Regions from separate parts of the Streptomyces sp. NPDC091682 genome, predicted to be linked through region 2. Evidence: riboswitches for the same ligand, from Rfam matches in the RefSeq annotation. Region 2 holds a riboswitch; the other holds the start of a gene.
What was found. A riboswitch is a leader RNA that binds a small molecule or an ion and turns the genes downstream of it on or off. The one in region 2 is predicted to bind ZMP and ZTP.

Region 1 (7,115 bases), on a different contig from region 2:
CTCACCCAGGGGGGTGTGCAGGGAGATCGGCTCGCGGCCGTACTTCTGGACCTCGATGACCTTCTCGGGGGTCATGTCGAGTTCCTTGCCCAGCTCCTCCGGGGTGGGCTCGCGGCCCAGGTCCTGGAGCATCTGGCGCTGCACGCGGGCGAGCTTGTTGATGATCTCGACCATGTGCACGGGGATGCGGATCGTGCGCGACTGGTCGGCCATGGCGCGCGTGATCGCCTGGCGGATCCACCAGGTCGCGTACGTGGAGAACTTGAAGCCCTTGGTGTAGTCGAACTTCTCCACGGCGCGGATCAGGCCGACGTTGCCCTCCTGGATCAGGTCCAGGAAGAGCATGCCGCGGCCCGTGTAGCGCTTGGCGAGGGAGACCACGAGGCGGAGGTTGGCCTCCAGCAGGTGGTTCTTCGCCCGGCGGCCGTCCTCGACCAGGATCTCGAGCTCGCGCTTGAAGGCGGGCTTGTGGTCCTCCTCCTCTTCGAGCTTGTACTCGGAGAAGAGACCCGCCTCGATGCGCTTGGCGAGCTCCACCTCCTGCTCGGCGTTGAGGAGCGGCACCTTGCCGATGAGCTTGAGGTAGTCCTTGACGGGGTCGGCGGTGGCGCCGGCCACCATGACCGTCTGCGCCGGAGCGTCGTCCTCGTCGTCGTCGGACAGGACGAAGCCCTGGGTGCCGCCGGCCTTGGGAGCCTCGTCCTCGGCCTCGTCGACCAGGTCCTCGGCAGCCCAGTCCTCGCCCTCGACGACGGGGGTCTCGCCCTCGTCGGCGTCCTTGGCGCTGGTCTTCTTCGCCGCGGTCTTCTTCACGGCGGTCTTCTTGGCGGCGGTCTTCTTGACCGTGCGCTTCTTCGGCTCGGCGGCGGCCTCGGCCGACGCCTCGTCCCCGATCGCGGCGGCCGACGAAGCGGATATCGCCGTGGCGGTGGTGGCAGCCGTGGCCGCGGTGGTGACCGCGGTCTTGCGGGCGCCGATGGGGCGCGGCGCGGCGGTGGCCTTCTTGGCCACGGTGCGGGCCGGTGCGGCGGCAGCCTTGCGGGGCTTCTTGGCGGCGGCCTTGGTGGCGGGCGCCGCGCTGACGTGAAGGGCGACACCCTCCTCGTCCAGGACCTGGTTCAGGCTGCGCAGGACCCGCTTCCACTGGTCCACCGGGATGCGGCCGGCCTCGAAGGCCTGGCGCACGTCGTCACCGTTGATGTGACCCTGCTCGCGGCCGCGCTCGACGAGCGCGACGAGGGCCTCGGATTCGGCGATCTCCGGAGGGAACGTACGGGACGGGCTGAGCGACACAAGGAGCCTCTCGTTGCGAACAGATAAGGGTGGGCGGGACATCATCGCGCGAACTCGGGAAACAGACCGGAGGGGGGGTCTGTATTCCGGGCCGCGCGAGGACACCTGTCGGTTCATCGCATGCCCGAGTCGATTCGTTACGCGCTGAATTGAGTGACCTGCGCCACGCTGTGGCCGCGCAACCGATCCGGCGCAGATCCGTCCGCCCTTCAGATCAGCCCGTTTTGCGGGCTTCGATGAGGAAGCGGGCGGTGTGAGCGACGAACGGACCTTCGCGTTCGATCTGTTCGTGGAGCTCGCGCAACCGGTCCCGGTACTGCCCGACCGTGAAGCCGGGCACCATCCAGATCACCTTCCGTAGGAAGTAGATCACGGCTCCGATGTCGTGGAACTCCGTGCGCAGTCGTTCGGAGCGCAGATCGAGGACTTCGAGGCCGGCCGCGGTGGCGTCGGCGACCGCGTCGTCGGGGTGCCGGCCGCGCCGGACCTCCTCCGGCTGCGGGCCGAGGAAGTACTCGACGAGCTCGAAGACGCTCGCCGGACCTACCTGCTGCGAGAGGTAGCTGCCGCCCGGCGTCAGCACCCGCGCGATCTCCTCCCACCAGATGGTCACCGGGTGCCGGCTGGTCACCAGCTCGAAGGCAGCGTCGCCGAAGGGCAGCGGCGGCTCGTCGGCGTCGGCGACCACCACGGCGCCCAGCGGGTGCAGCAGCCGCGTCGCCTTGTCGATGTTGGGCGGCCAGGACTCGGTGGCGACCATCAACGGTGGCAGCGGAGCGCATCCGGCCAGGACCTCACCCCCGCCGGTCTGGATGTCCAGCGCGGACCGGACCTGGGCCAGGCGCTCGCTCATCAGTTTCTGGTAGCCCCAGGAGGGGCGCTGCTCGGTGGCCCGGCCGTCGAGCCAGGAGAAGTCCCAGCCGTCCACGGAGACGGACTCGGCCTCGGCGACAAGATGGTCGAAAGTACGCGTCATGCCTTGATCGTCCCAGGTCGGACGCCCGACAACCACCGGATATGTCGACTACAGTGGTCGGCGGGCCGTGACTGGCGTTCGGGTGGATCACCACCGGGGAGCGGCCCGGCGTACCCGTGGACCTCCGGTACGTCGGCTGCCGCGCGCCTGGGCGAACCGCGATCCGCAGCGACGTTCAGGAGACCCCGTGACGACCGCCCAGACTGCCACCGCCCCTGCCACCGGCTCCGCCCGGCTGATGGACGGCACGGCCCTCGCCCGCCGCATTTCGGAGCAGACCGCCGCCCACGCGGCGAAGATCACGGAGCGCACCGGCACCGCGCCCTGTCTCGCGACCGTGCTGGTCGGCGAGGACCCGGCCTCCGTGACCTACGTCCGCATGAAGCAGAACCGCTGCGCCAAGGCCGGGATCACCTCCCGCCACGTCGAGCTGCCGGCCGAGACCACCACCGAGGAGCTGGTGGCCACCCTCACCGCGCTGTCCGAGGACCCGGAGATCAGCGGCATCCTGCTCCAGCACCCCGTCCCGCACCACATCGACGAGCGCGCCGCCTTCGAGGCCATCGCCCCGGGCAAGGACGTCGACGGGGTCACCATGCACTCCTTCGCCGCCATGGGCTTCGGGCTGCCGGGCTTCGTCTCCTGCACCCCCGGCGGCATCATGCGGCTGCTCGCCGCCTACGACGTCGACCTGACCGGGAAGCACGCCGTCGTCGTCGGCCGCAGCGCGATCCTCGGCAAGCCGGCCGGGATGCTGCTGCTGGAGCAGAACGCCACCGTCACCTACTGCCACTCGCGGACCCAGGACCTGCCCTCGATCGTGCGCCAGGCGGACGTGCTGGTCGCCGCCGTCGGCAAGGCCGAGTTCATCCGCGGCGAGGACATCAAGCCGGGCGCGGTGGTCCTGGACGCCGGGTACAACGAGGGCAACGTCGGCGACGTGCACTTCGAGTCGGCCGCCGCCCGGGCCTCGCTGATCACGCCGGTACCGGGTGGTGTCGGCCCGATGACCATCGCCGTACTGCTGGAGCAGACCGTGCAGGCGGCCGCCGCGCAGGCCGGACTGGACCTCGCGGAGCTCTGATCCCACCGCGCGGATCCCGCACACGCGCACGCACGCCCCGGCCTCGGTCCGGGGCGTCGTGCTTTCCCCGGGAGCCGGGAGCCGGGAGCCGGGAGCCGGTCCGGACGTCCGGGATCCGTGCGCCTCAGGCACCGACCGGGTCGAGTCCGGCGACGGCCCGCTCGGCGGCGGTGAGCGGCGGCGCCTTCAGCGCGCCCCGGTCCGAGGTGCGCAGGACGTGCCAGACCATCGAGGGGCGGATCCAGTGGGTGGGCGCGGTGCTCATGGTGATGACCTCGAACAGGGCGGCGGTGAGCGCCTCATCGGTCGTGGCTCCCGTCATCAGCCGGTCGACGTACCGGTTGAGCAGGCCGGTGCCGGCGCGCGGCTCCATCCCGGTGGCCCCCGGGTAGAGGATGTCCTGCGACGTGGCGAGCTCCCAGGCGGTGCTGACCTGCGGGGCGATCGCACGCTGCGCCTCGCGGCCGATGCCGGGATGCTCCAGCCCCTTCGCCCGCAGCAGGGTGCGTACGGCCAGGATGCCCTGGGCCGCGACGGACATGCCCTGTCCGTACAGCGGGTTGAAGGTGGCGACGGAGTCGCCGACGGCGAAGAACCCGTCGGGCAGCTCGGCCTTCTCGAAGTAGATCCGGCGGTTGGCGGTGCCCTGGGTGACGGCGACGTCCGTCAGGGGCTTGCGGCCCTCCAGGAGCTCACCGACGATCGGGTCGCGGACGGCCTTGGCGAACGGGATGAACGCGTCGGGGTCGTCGGTCGGCTGGCCGCCCCGGGTCCCGGAGAGGGTGGCCTGCCACTGGCCGTTCTCGATGGGCACGACCGTGGCCGTCCGGCCCGGGACGGGCACCCGGGGGTCGGACTGGATGTTGACGATGGGGAAGCCCATCTCGTGGGCTCCGGGCGGGGCTTCGAAGATCCTCGTCGCGTAGACGAGGCCCGAGTCGACCTCGGCCTGCCGGATGCCGCTGACGCCGAGCGCCTGGAGCCAGGTCCGGGCGCGCGAGCCGCGGCCGCTCGCGTCGATCACGAGGTCGGCGGTCACCAGTCGGCCCGCTTCCTCGGGGGTGTCGACCAGCACGCCGGTGACCCGGGACGCCGTGCCCTCCAGGGCGCGGACGCGGCTCCGCTGGAGCGTGGAGACCCCTTGCAGAGCGGTCACCCGGGCGCGGACCACCGCATCGAGGAGATCGCGACTGCAGGAGATGTTGAACTGCTTCTCCCCGAAGCGCGGGATCCAGCCGTGGGCGGTCTTGGTGACCAGGTCGGTGGGCAGGCTGCGGCGGATGGCACCCGCCTTCGTCCAGTCGTCGGTGATGCCGGGCAGGATCTCTTCGATGGCCCGGGCACCGCCCGACCACAGGAGGTGGGTGTGCCGGGCCTGCGGGAGTCCACGGCGCGGGGCCGAACCCCCGGGCAGCGGGTCGGCGTCGATGACGGTGACCGTTGCGTGCTCGGCGAGGACGGCCGCCGCGAGGAGGCCGACCAGACTGCCGCCGATGACGACCGCGTGGCGGGGCGGGGTGGACTGGTTCATCGTGGCGTGCTCTCTGTCAGGGCCGTGCTGAGGGCATCGGCGTGAGGGATGCGGCGACCGGCGGCTGCGGGTCGCGGCGCGGCACGGTGTTTCTCCCTCAGCGGTGGCGCCCTCGGTCGGCGTCCCGCCCTTCGTGCCCGGAACTCCGAGCTGCCCCGAGCGCGCGAGGAGGTCGTCCAAGTGGTCGGCCAGTGACTTCCGGCCCCGGGGCGACAGCCGGCCGGGCCGCGTGACGGTGCTGCGTACGTCGTGTGCCCGTGGTGCGACCCCGGATGGTGGCGAGATCGGGTCGGGCGGCGGCTCGCACCGGCGGATTCTCCATATGTCGACAAGGTGTTCGAGTGAATCGACTTCGCGAAGCCTAGCCCCCCGCCCTCGGCCGAACCAGAGGAACCCCCAACGTTTCCTGCCGTACAGCTCACGAAGGTCGGCATCCCCGGGGGCGGGCGTGCAGGTGCGCGTGGCGGGTGGGGTCCGCGGGTTGTCGGTGCCCTGTCGTAGCCTCGTGTGGTGGATCTCCTCGACCCAACGGGGGTGGGTATGGCGACGTGGCTTCTGGCGTGCAACCAGGAGGAGTTCGAGCTCGACAGGTACCGGCAGGACGGCCACGAACTCAGTTCCTGGAGCGTCGGACGGCACCTTGCGCACCTGGCCGCCGGCGACGAGTTCGTCATGTGGGCGACGGGGCCCGGGGGCGGCCTCGTCGGCAGGGGGCGCATCACCGGTGTCCCGACGCAGCAGGCGGGTTCCCCCGGCGAGTACGGGCAGGAAGACCCCGGAACGCGCTGGCACGCGCCGCTGCCGATCTGACGGGTCGCCCAGGCCGGAACGCCGCAGTGACGCGCACCAATGAGGTGACCCCGTGGGGTGCGCTCGATCCCGCTGGAGCTCCCGACCGGGCAGCGCCTGAACCCCTACGCTGAGGTGCTGGGGAGAACCGTGTCACCAGCCGCACATGGGCGGGGTGTCGTGCCTCACAGGAGCCGGAGTTCACGGAGAGTCAGGTGCTGCCCTGGACGGACAGTGTGATGGGGTGGGTCCGCGCGAGATTGCAGCGCGCGTGGACACAGAGGGGCATAAATGCGGGGCAGCATACGTCGAAACGGGTCGTGGCGGAGAGCGGCGGCCATGATCGTCGCAGTCGGGGCGATCAGCGCGGGCACGGTGATGCCGGCTGCCGCCGATACCGACCTGCCGGAGTACCTCACGAAGATGCGAGCCCAGGAGATGTGGAAGGTGGCGGACGGCACCGGCATCACGGTGGCCGTCATCGACAGCGGCGTCAAGGATGTGCCGGGTTTGGAGGGGCGAGTCCTCCCGGGCGTGTCGTTCATGGAGCCGCCGGTCAACCACCCGGACCAGAAGTACCCGCCGCACGACGATTTCGACGGGCACGGGACCACCATGACCGCGGCGATCGTCGGCGACGGCTCAGCGGGCAGCCCGCGGGGCCTCGCTCCCGGCGCCAAGGTGATGCCCATCCGCACCAGCATCGGCACGGCCATGGCGTTCGGCGCGATCGGCGAAGCCTCCAAGGGCGTTCGGTACGCGGCTGACAACGGCGCCAAAATCATCAACCTGTCCATCGGCGGCTGGTGGTCGTTCGACAAGCTCAGGCCTGCTGTCGAGTACGCCCAGAGCAAGGGCGTGCTTGTTTTCACCGCGATGGGTAACGAAGGCGCGGGAAACAACTCCACCAACCCCATCGCCATACTGCCGGGAATCCTCGGCGTAGGAGCCGTTGACATCAACGGTGACCCCATGCCGTTGTCCTCCCACGGGCAGGACACGGACCTGGCCTCCTTCGGTGGCAAAACCCCGATCCGCTGCAAGGAGAACACCGCCTGGTGCATGTCGGACGGAGGTACCTCGTACGCCACCGCACTGGCCTCCGCCTCCGCCGCACTCGTCTGGTCGGCCCACCCCGACTGGACCGCGAACCAGGTGGCCCGCGTCCTCATCCAGACCGCCGGCGCCCCCCGCGACGGCGTCAAGCGCAACGACTACGTCGGCTACGGAATCCCCCGCCCCAGCAAGGTGCTGCTCGATCGCGCGGGGGACCCGGGGGCACCTGACGTTGACCCCTTGGACGGCCCGGCCCCGGTGAAGGCCGCCACACCCAGCGCCGGTCAAACAGCGGCTGCGGCGCCACGCGCGGAATCAGCGGCTGCGAAAGCCGGCTTCTCCTGGCAGTGGCCGGCACTCGGCGCCGTCGCTGCGGTGTGCCTCGG
Region 2 (7,115 bases):
CCGGATACCTGGCGCGGGCGCGCGGGGTGTACGCGGATCCCGACCGGATCGTGCTGTGCGCGGGCTTCCTGCACGGGCTGAAGCTGCTCGCGGCGGTGCTGAGGGCGCGGCGGGTGCGCGAGGTGGCGGTGGAGGGCTACGGCCTGGACTTCCACCGGGACGAGCTGGTGCGGGCGGGGCTGCGGACGAGCCCGCTCGGCGTGGACGGGGAGGGGGCCCGGACGGGGGAGCTGACCGCGGCGGCGGGAGCGGTGCTGCTGACCCCGGCGCACCAGTTCCCGACGGGCGTCGCCCTGACCCCGGCCCGACGGGCGGCCGCGGTCGACTGGGCCCGGACCACGGGCGGGCTCATCCTGGAGGACGACTACGACGGGGAGTTCCGCTACGACCGCCAGCCGGTCGGCGCGCTGCAGGGCCTGGACCCGGACCGGGTGGTGTACCTCGGGACGGCCAGCAAGTCGCTGGCGCCCGGGCTGCGGATGGGCTGGATGGTGGTCCCGCCGGGGCTGCTGGAGGAGGTGCTGGCCGCCAAGGGCCCCACGGACTGGGCCACCAGCGCGCTGGATCAGCTCACGCTGGCGGAGTTCCTCACCTCCGGGGCCTACGACCGGCACGTGCGCGGGATGCGGCTGCGGTACCGGCGGCGCCGGGACGAGCTGGTGGCGGCGGTGGGGGACCGGGTGGGCGTGTCGGGGATCGCGGCGGGGCTACACGCGGTGCTGGACCTCCCGGAGGGGCTGGAGCGGTCGGTCCTGCAGTCGGCGGCCTGGCAGGACCTGGCGTTGCACGGGCTCTCCGCCTTCCGCCACCCGCAGGCCGAGTTCGCGCCGCGGGACGCGCTGGTCGTCGGCTACGGGACGCCGTCGGACAGCGCGTGGTCCCCGACGCTGGCGGCCCTGTCGGCGGCACTGCCGTGACGCGTGCCCTGCGGCGCCGTTGCCGGGGGCGCCGCCCCCGGACCCCCGCGCCTCAATCTCCCCCAGCTACCGCTGGGAGGTGCCCCCTGGCGGGGCTGGAAGATCGCGGCGGAGTGGTCGGGAGCCGGGCGCCGGGTCGGCCCTGTTCAGCCGGCCGGGTCGGGCTCCGCCGGGGTCGGGGGTTCGCCGAAGCGGGCCAGGGCCAGGGAGCCGGCCACGGCCACCGCGAAGCCCGTCACCGCCAGCCAGGCCAGGCCCTCGCGGGTGCTGTCGCCGAGCCAGACCACGCCCACCACCGCCGGGCCGATCGTCTCGCCGATCACCATGCCCGCCGTCGCCACCGTCACCGAGCCGCGCGCCAGGGCCGAGGTGAGGAGCAGGAAGGCCGCGCCGCCGCCCAGCAGGAGGGCGTACAGGGCCGGGTTGCGCAGGTCCCACGGCGAGTCGATGAGCCGTACCGAGACCTCCACCACCCCGAAGCCCGTCCCCGCCGCGAGGCCGAGCACCAGCGCGCGCGGGCCGTCCGGGAGCCGGCCCGCGACCACGCCGACCAGCAGCACCAGTCCGGCCACCGCCAGCATTCCCACTTCCAGCGCCGCCGACCCGGTACCCGTGCCCTCCTCCCCGGCGGAGAGCCCCAGCATCAGCAGCCCCGCGCACACCACCGCCACCGCGCCCCATTCGGTCCGGGACAGCCGCGCCCGCAGCAGCCGCGCCGCGACCACCGCCGTCACCGCCAGGCTGGCCGCCAGCGCCGCCCCCACCGCGTAGATCGGGACGTGCCGCAGGGCGATGATCTGGAGCACGAAGCCGGCTCCGTCGAGGGCCAGACCCGCCAGGTACCGCCACTGCCGCACGGCCCGCAGGAACAGCGCCGTGTCCACTCCGGACCCGCTGCCGGGCTCCGCCGCCCGCGCCGCGACCGCCTGCAGGACCGAGGCCGTACCGAAGCAGACCGCCGCACCGAGCGCGCAAATCATCCCAATCAGCACGAACTGACTCTAGGTCACGGATCTCACAGCGGCCGGATTCCATCGGCCGGTGCCCCCGCTCTACTCTGTCGGCAGCACGCGAGGCCCCAGGGGGAGCAGCAGACATGGACAGCAGCAGCACCAATCAGCGACGCATGCGTTCCGGCGCCGTCGCCCTCGGCGGCATGGGCCTGCTCGCGGCCACCCTCGTGGCCTGCGGCAGCAGCGACGAGCCCGACAAGCGCTGCGCCTCCCGCTCCACGCTGCAGCACCTGAACAACAAGGAGTGCAAGAGCGGCGGCCGCGGCTCGTACTACTACGGCGGCTACGTGGCCGCCGGCAAGGTCGCCGGCGGCAGCTTCGAGAAGTCCGCCGTCACCCGGGGCGGCATCGGCGGGAACACCTCCGGCTCCAGCGGCGGCTGATCGCACCATGGAGCGGCACACCATCGAGCCCCGTCCCGACTGGCAGAAGATCGTCGAGGAGCAGGGGGTGATCTACCCCCTGACCCGTTACCCCGACGACTCCCTGCGCCCCTACTGGGACGAGAGCGCGTACTACTCCTTCTCGCTCCCCGAGGTCGAGGCCCTGGAGAACGTGGTCGAGGAGCTGCACGCCATGTGCCTGGCCGCGGCAGCGCACATCGTCGAGCACGACCGCTTCGCCGACCTCGGCATCACCGACCCCGGGCTCGCCGCGCAGATCGCCGAGTCCTGGCGGCGCCGCGCCGAACAGCCCTCCCTGTACGGCCGTTTCGACCTGCGCTACGACGGCACCGGCAGCCCGGCCAAGATGCTGGAGTACAACGCCGACACCCCCACCTCCCTGGTGGAGGCGGCCAGCCCGCAGTGGTTCTGGATGGAGGAACGCTTCCCCGGCGCCGACCAGTGGAACTCCCTCCACGAGCGGCTTGTCGACGCCTGGCGGCGCCAGGCCGAGCTGCTCCCGCCCGGCCCGCTGCACTTCGCGCACTCCGAAGCCGACGAGCTCGGCGAGGACCTGATGACGGTCGCCTACCTCCAGGAGACCGCCGAGCAGGCCGGCCTGGACACCCAGGCCCTGTCCGTCGAGCAGATCGGCTGGGACAGCCTGTCCGGCCGGTTCGTGGACGAGAAGCTCCGCTTCATCCGCTCCTGCTTCAAGCTCTACCCGTGGGAGTGGCTGGCCGAGGACGAGTTCGGCCCGCACGTCCTCGGCACGTACGACCACGGCGGCGGCTCCGGCTCCACCTGCTGGATCGAGCCGCTGTGGAAGATGCTGCTGTCCAACAAGGCGCTGCTCGCGATCCTGTGGGAGCTCTTCCCGGAGCACCCCAACCTGCTGCCCGCCTACCTCGACGGCCCGCGCGAGCTCGCCGAGCCCGGGTCCGCCGGCTACGTGGCCAAGCCCCTCCTCGGCCGTGAGGGCGCGGGGGTCACCCTGCACGGGGCGGGCGGGGGCGACGAGCCGTTCGTACCGCAGGACGGGGAGCGGTACTGCTTCCAGGGCCTGGCCCCGCTGCCCGACTTCGACGGCAACCGGGTGGTGCTCGGTGCATGGGTCGTCGAGGACGAGGCGGCGGGGCTCGGCATCCGCGAATCGGCGGGGCCGGTCACGGACGAGTACGCCCGCTTCCTGCCCCACGTCATCCTCTGACCGGACCGGGCGACCCTAAGCGCCGAGCACCGAGCGGAGCTGGGCCAGGCCCCAGTCCAGGTCCTCCTTGCTGATCACCAGCGGCGGGGCGATCCGGATCGTCGACCCGTGGGTGTCCTTCACCAGCACCCCGAGCTCCATCAGCTTCTCGGAGATCTCCCGGCCGGTGCCGCGCGAGGGGTCGATGTCGACGCCCGCCCACAGCCCGCGGCCGCGCACCGCGGTCACCGCGCCCCCGCCGACCAGCAGGTTCAGTTCCCGGTGCAGGTGCTCGCCCAGCTCGGTGGCGCGGCCCTGGAACTCGCCGGTCCGGAGCATCGCGATGACCTCCAGCGCGACCGCGCACGCGAGCGGGTTCCCGCCGAAGGTGGATCCGTGCTGCCCGGGCCGGAACACCCCGAGCACGTCGCGGTCGGCGACCACGGCGGACACCGGCACCACGCCGCCGCCGAGCGCCTTGCCGAGGATGTAGACGTCCGGGACGACGCCCTCGTGCTCGCACGCGAAGGTCCGGCCGGTCCGCCCCAGCCCCGACTGGATCTCGTCCGCCATGAACAGGACGTTCCGCTCGCGGGTCAGCTCCCGTACGCCGCTCAGGTACCCGGCGGGCGGCACCAGCACCCCCGCCTCGCCCTGGATCGGCTCCAGCAGCACGGCCACCGTGTTCTCGGTGACGGCGTGGGACAGCGCGGTGAGGTCCCCGTACGGAACGATCTCGAAGCCCGGCGTGTACGGGCCGAAGTGGTCGCGGGCGTCGTGGTCCGTGGAGAAGGAGACGACGGTCGTGGTCCGCCCGTGGAAGTTGTCGGCGGCGACCACGATCTTGGCGTGCCCGTCCGGGACGCCCTTGACCTCGTAACCCCACTTGCGGGCGGTCTTCACCGCCGTCTCCACGGCCTCCGCCCCCGTGTTCATGGGGAGCACCATCTCCTTGCCGCACAGCGCGGCGAGCTCGGTACAGAAGTCGGCGAACCGGTCGTGGTGGAAGGCGCGCGAGGTGAGCGTGACCCGCTCCAACTGGGCGTGGGCCGCGTCGATCAGACGGCGGTTGCCGTGCCCGAAGTTGAGGGCCGAGTACCCGGCGAGCATGTCGAGGTATCTGCGGCCCTCGACATCGGTCATCCAGGCGCCTTCCGCCGACGCGACGACCAGGGGCAGCGGGTGGTAATTGTGCGCACTGTGCGCGTCGGCGGAGCGGATGGCATCAGCAGTTGTCGACACGGGGTCTCCGATCGTCCGTCCGGGCGGGATGAAGCGCCGGGTGCAGCGGTGACGAGGGTGGCGTCACCTTCTTATCGTCGCTCGTATCGCGGACGCAGAAACCTCTCTCCCGGCGCGCCCGCTAAGGTGTCCGGTACGCACGGCGACTGGCGTACGGAGAACCAACTCCGGGGGAGTCGTGCGCGCTCGACCGCATACAGGGCCGCTCGCCTGGGCCTCGCGGGGTACCGATCACATCGACCCCGGAGGAGCCCGCCATGTCCGCGAGCCGCCATCCCGCCCTTCTCTCCACCGACCCCGAGCTGGCGTCCTTCGTCGCCGCCGAGGAAGTGCTGCAGGCACAGACCCTGCGCCTGATCCCCAGTGAGAACTACGTGTCCGCGGCCGTCCTCGAAGCCTCCGGCACCGTGCTGCAGAACAAGTACAGCGAGGGCTACCCCGGCCGCCGCTACTACGAGGGCCAGCAGAACATCGACCGCGTCGAGGCGCTGGCGATCGAACGGGCCAAGGGCCTGTTCGGCGTGGACCACGCCAACGTGCAGCCGTATTCCGGCTCGCCGGCCAACCTGGCCGTGTACCTGGCCTTCGCGAAGCCGGGCGACACGGTGATGGGCATGGCCCTGCCGATGGGCGGGCACCTCACCCACGGCTGGGGCGTCTCGGCGACCGGCTCCTGGTTCCGGGGCGTGCAGTACGGCGTCCGGGCCGACACCGGCCTGATCGACTACGACGCGGTGCGCGAGCTGGCCCTCGCCGAGCGCCCCAAGGTGATCTTCTGCGGCGGTACCGCCCTGCCGAGGACCATCGACTTCGCCGCCTTCGCCGAGATCGCCCGCGAGGCGGGCTCGATCCTGGTCGCCGACGTGGCCCACATCGCGGGTCTGATCGCGGGCGGCGCGCACCCGTCCCCGGCGGACCACGTCGACGTCATCTCCACCACCACGCACAAGACCCTGCGCGGTCCGCGGGGCGCGATGCTGATGTGCCGGGAAGAGCACGCGAAGGCCATCGACAAGGCGGTCTTCCCGGGCCTGCAGGGCGGCCCGCACAACCAGACGACCGCCGGTATCGCGGTGGCGCTGCACGAGGCGGCCCAGCCGTCCTTCACGGCGTACGCGCACCAGGTCGTCGCCAACGCCAAGGCGCTGGCCGCGGCGCTGCTGCAGAAGGGCTTCGACCTGGTCTCGGGCGGTACGGACAATCACCTGATCCTGATCGACCTGACGGGCAAGGACGTGCCGGGCAAGATCGCGGCCAAGGCTCTGGACCGGGCGGGCATCGTCGTGAACTACAACACGGTGCCGTTCGACCCGCGCAAGCCGTTCGATCCCTCGGGGGTGCGGATCGGTACGCCGTCGCTGACGTCCCGCGGGCTGTCCACGGAGCACATGCCGGTGGTGGCGGACTGGATCTCGCGCGCGGTCGACGCCGCCGCGAAGGGTGACGAGCAGGCCCTCGCCGTGATCCGTGCCGAGGTGACGGACCTGATGGCCGCCTTCCCGGCCCCGGGCCTGCCGCTCGCCTGACCGGCGGCCCGATCGCCCCGATCGCAGGCGGGGCCGGAAATTCCGGCCCCGCCTGCGATCGAGGCGCGGGTGGGGGATCCGGCCGGCGGCGGGCACGGGCCCGCCCCCGCACCTGAGAGAATGAAGCCATGGCTTCTGATCGTCCTCGCGCGCTCTCCGGCATCCAGCCCACCTCCGGTTCGTTCCACCTCGGGAACTACCTCGGAGCCATCCGCCAGTACGTCGCCCTGCAGGAGACGCACGACGCCTTCTACATGGTGGTCGACCTGCACGCGATCACCATGCCGCAGGATCCGAAGGATCTGCGCGCGAACACCCGCCTCTCCGCCGCCCAGCTGCTGGCCGCCGGCCTGGACCCCGAGCGCTGCACGCTCTTCGTCCAGAGCCACGTGCCGGAGCACGCGCAGCTCGGCTGGGTCATGAACTGCATCACCGGGTTCGGCGAGGCCAGCCGGATGACCCAGTTCAAGGACAAGTCCGCCAAGGGCGGCGTCAACAGCGCCAGCGTCGGCCTGTTCACGTACCCGATCCTCCAGGTCGCCGACATCCTGCTCTACCAGGCGAACGCCGTCCCCGTAGGCGAGGACCAGCGCCAGCACATCGAGCTGACCCGCGACCTGGCGGAGCGCTTCAACCAGCGCTACGGCCGGACCTTCACCCTGCCCGCCGCGCACATCGTCAAGGAGGTCGCGAAGATCTACGACCTCCAGGACCCGGCGATCAAGATGTCGAAGTCCGCGTCGTCCCCCAAGGGCCTGATCAACCTCCTCGACGAGCCCAAGGTCACCGAGAAGAAGATCAAGAGCGCGGTCACCGACACCGAGGCCGAGATCCGCTTCGACTCC

Region 1: linked by a shared signal. The riboswitch ahead of ACIQK6_RS34795 (bifunctional 5,10-methylenetetrahydrofolate dehydrogenase/5,10-methenyltetrahydrofolate cyclohydrolase) and the one ahead of glyA (serine hydroxymethyltransferase) in region 2 are both predicted to bind ZMP and ZTP.

Annotation. Positions count from the first base shown of each region.
Region 1 is NZ_JBIVTH010000021.1:93,359-100,473, reverse strand. Features, by position in the region: gene ACIQK6_RS34805 (RNA polymerase sigma factor) at 1-1,293, opposite strand, end outside; gene ACIQK6_RS34800 (class I SAM-dependent methyltransferase) at 1,508-2,269, opposite strand; ZMP/ZTP riboswitch at 2,327-2,429, shown strand; gene ACIQK6_RS34795 (bifunctional 5,10-methylenetetrahydrofolate dehydrogenase/5,10-methenyltetrahydrofolate cyclohydrolase) at 2,508-3,353, shown strand; gene ACIQK6_RS34790 (FAD-dependent oxidoreductase) at 3,478-4,884, opposite strand; gene ACIQK6_RS34785 (hypothetical protein) at 5,425-5,694, shown strand; gene ACIQK6_RS34780 (S8 family serine peptidase) at 6,013-7,115, shown strand, end outside.
Region 2 is NZ_JBIVTH010000001.1:161,177-168,291, forward strand. Features, by position in the region: gene ACIQK6_RS00765 (PLP-dependent aminotransferase family protein) at 1-917, shown strand, start outside; gene ACIQK6_RS00770 (hypothetical protein) at 1,064-1,897, opposite strand; gene ACIQK6_RS00775 (hypothetical protein) at 2,014-2,313, shown strand; gene ACIQK6_RS00780 (glutathionylspermidine synthase family protein) at 2,321-3,523, shown strand; gene rocD (ornithine--oxo-acid transaminase) at 3,539-4,744, opposite strand; ZMP/ZTP riboswitch at 4,877-4,967, shown strand; gene glyA (serine hydroxymethyltransferase) at 5,002-6,270, shown strand; gene trpS (tryptophan--tRNA ligase) at 6,399-7,115, shown strand, end outside.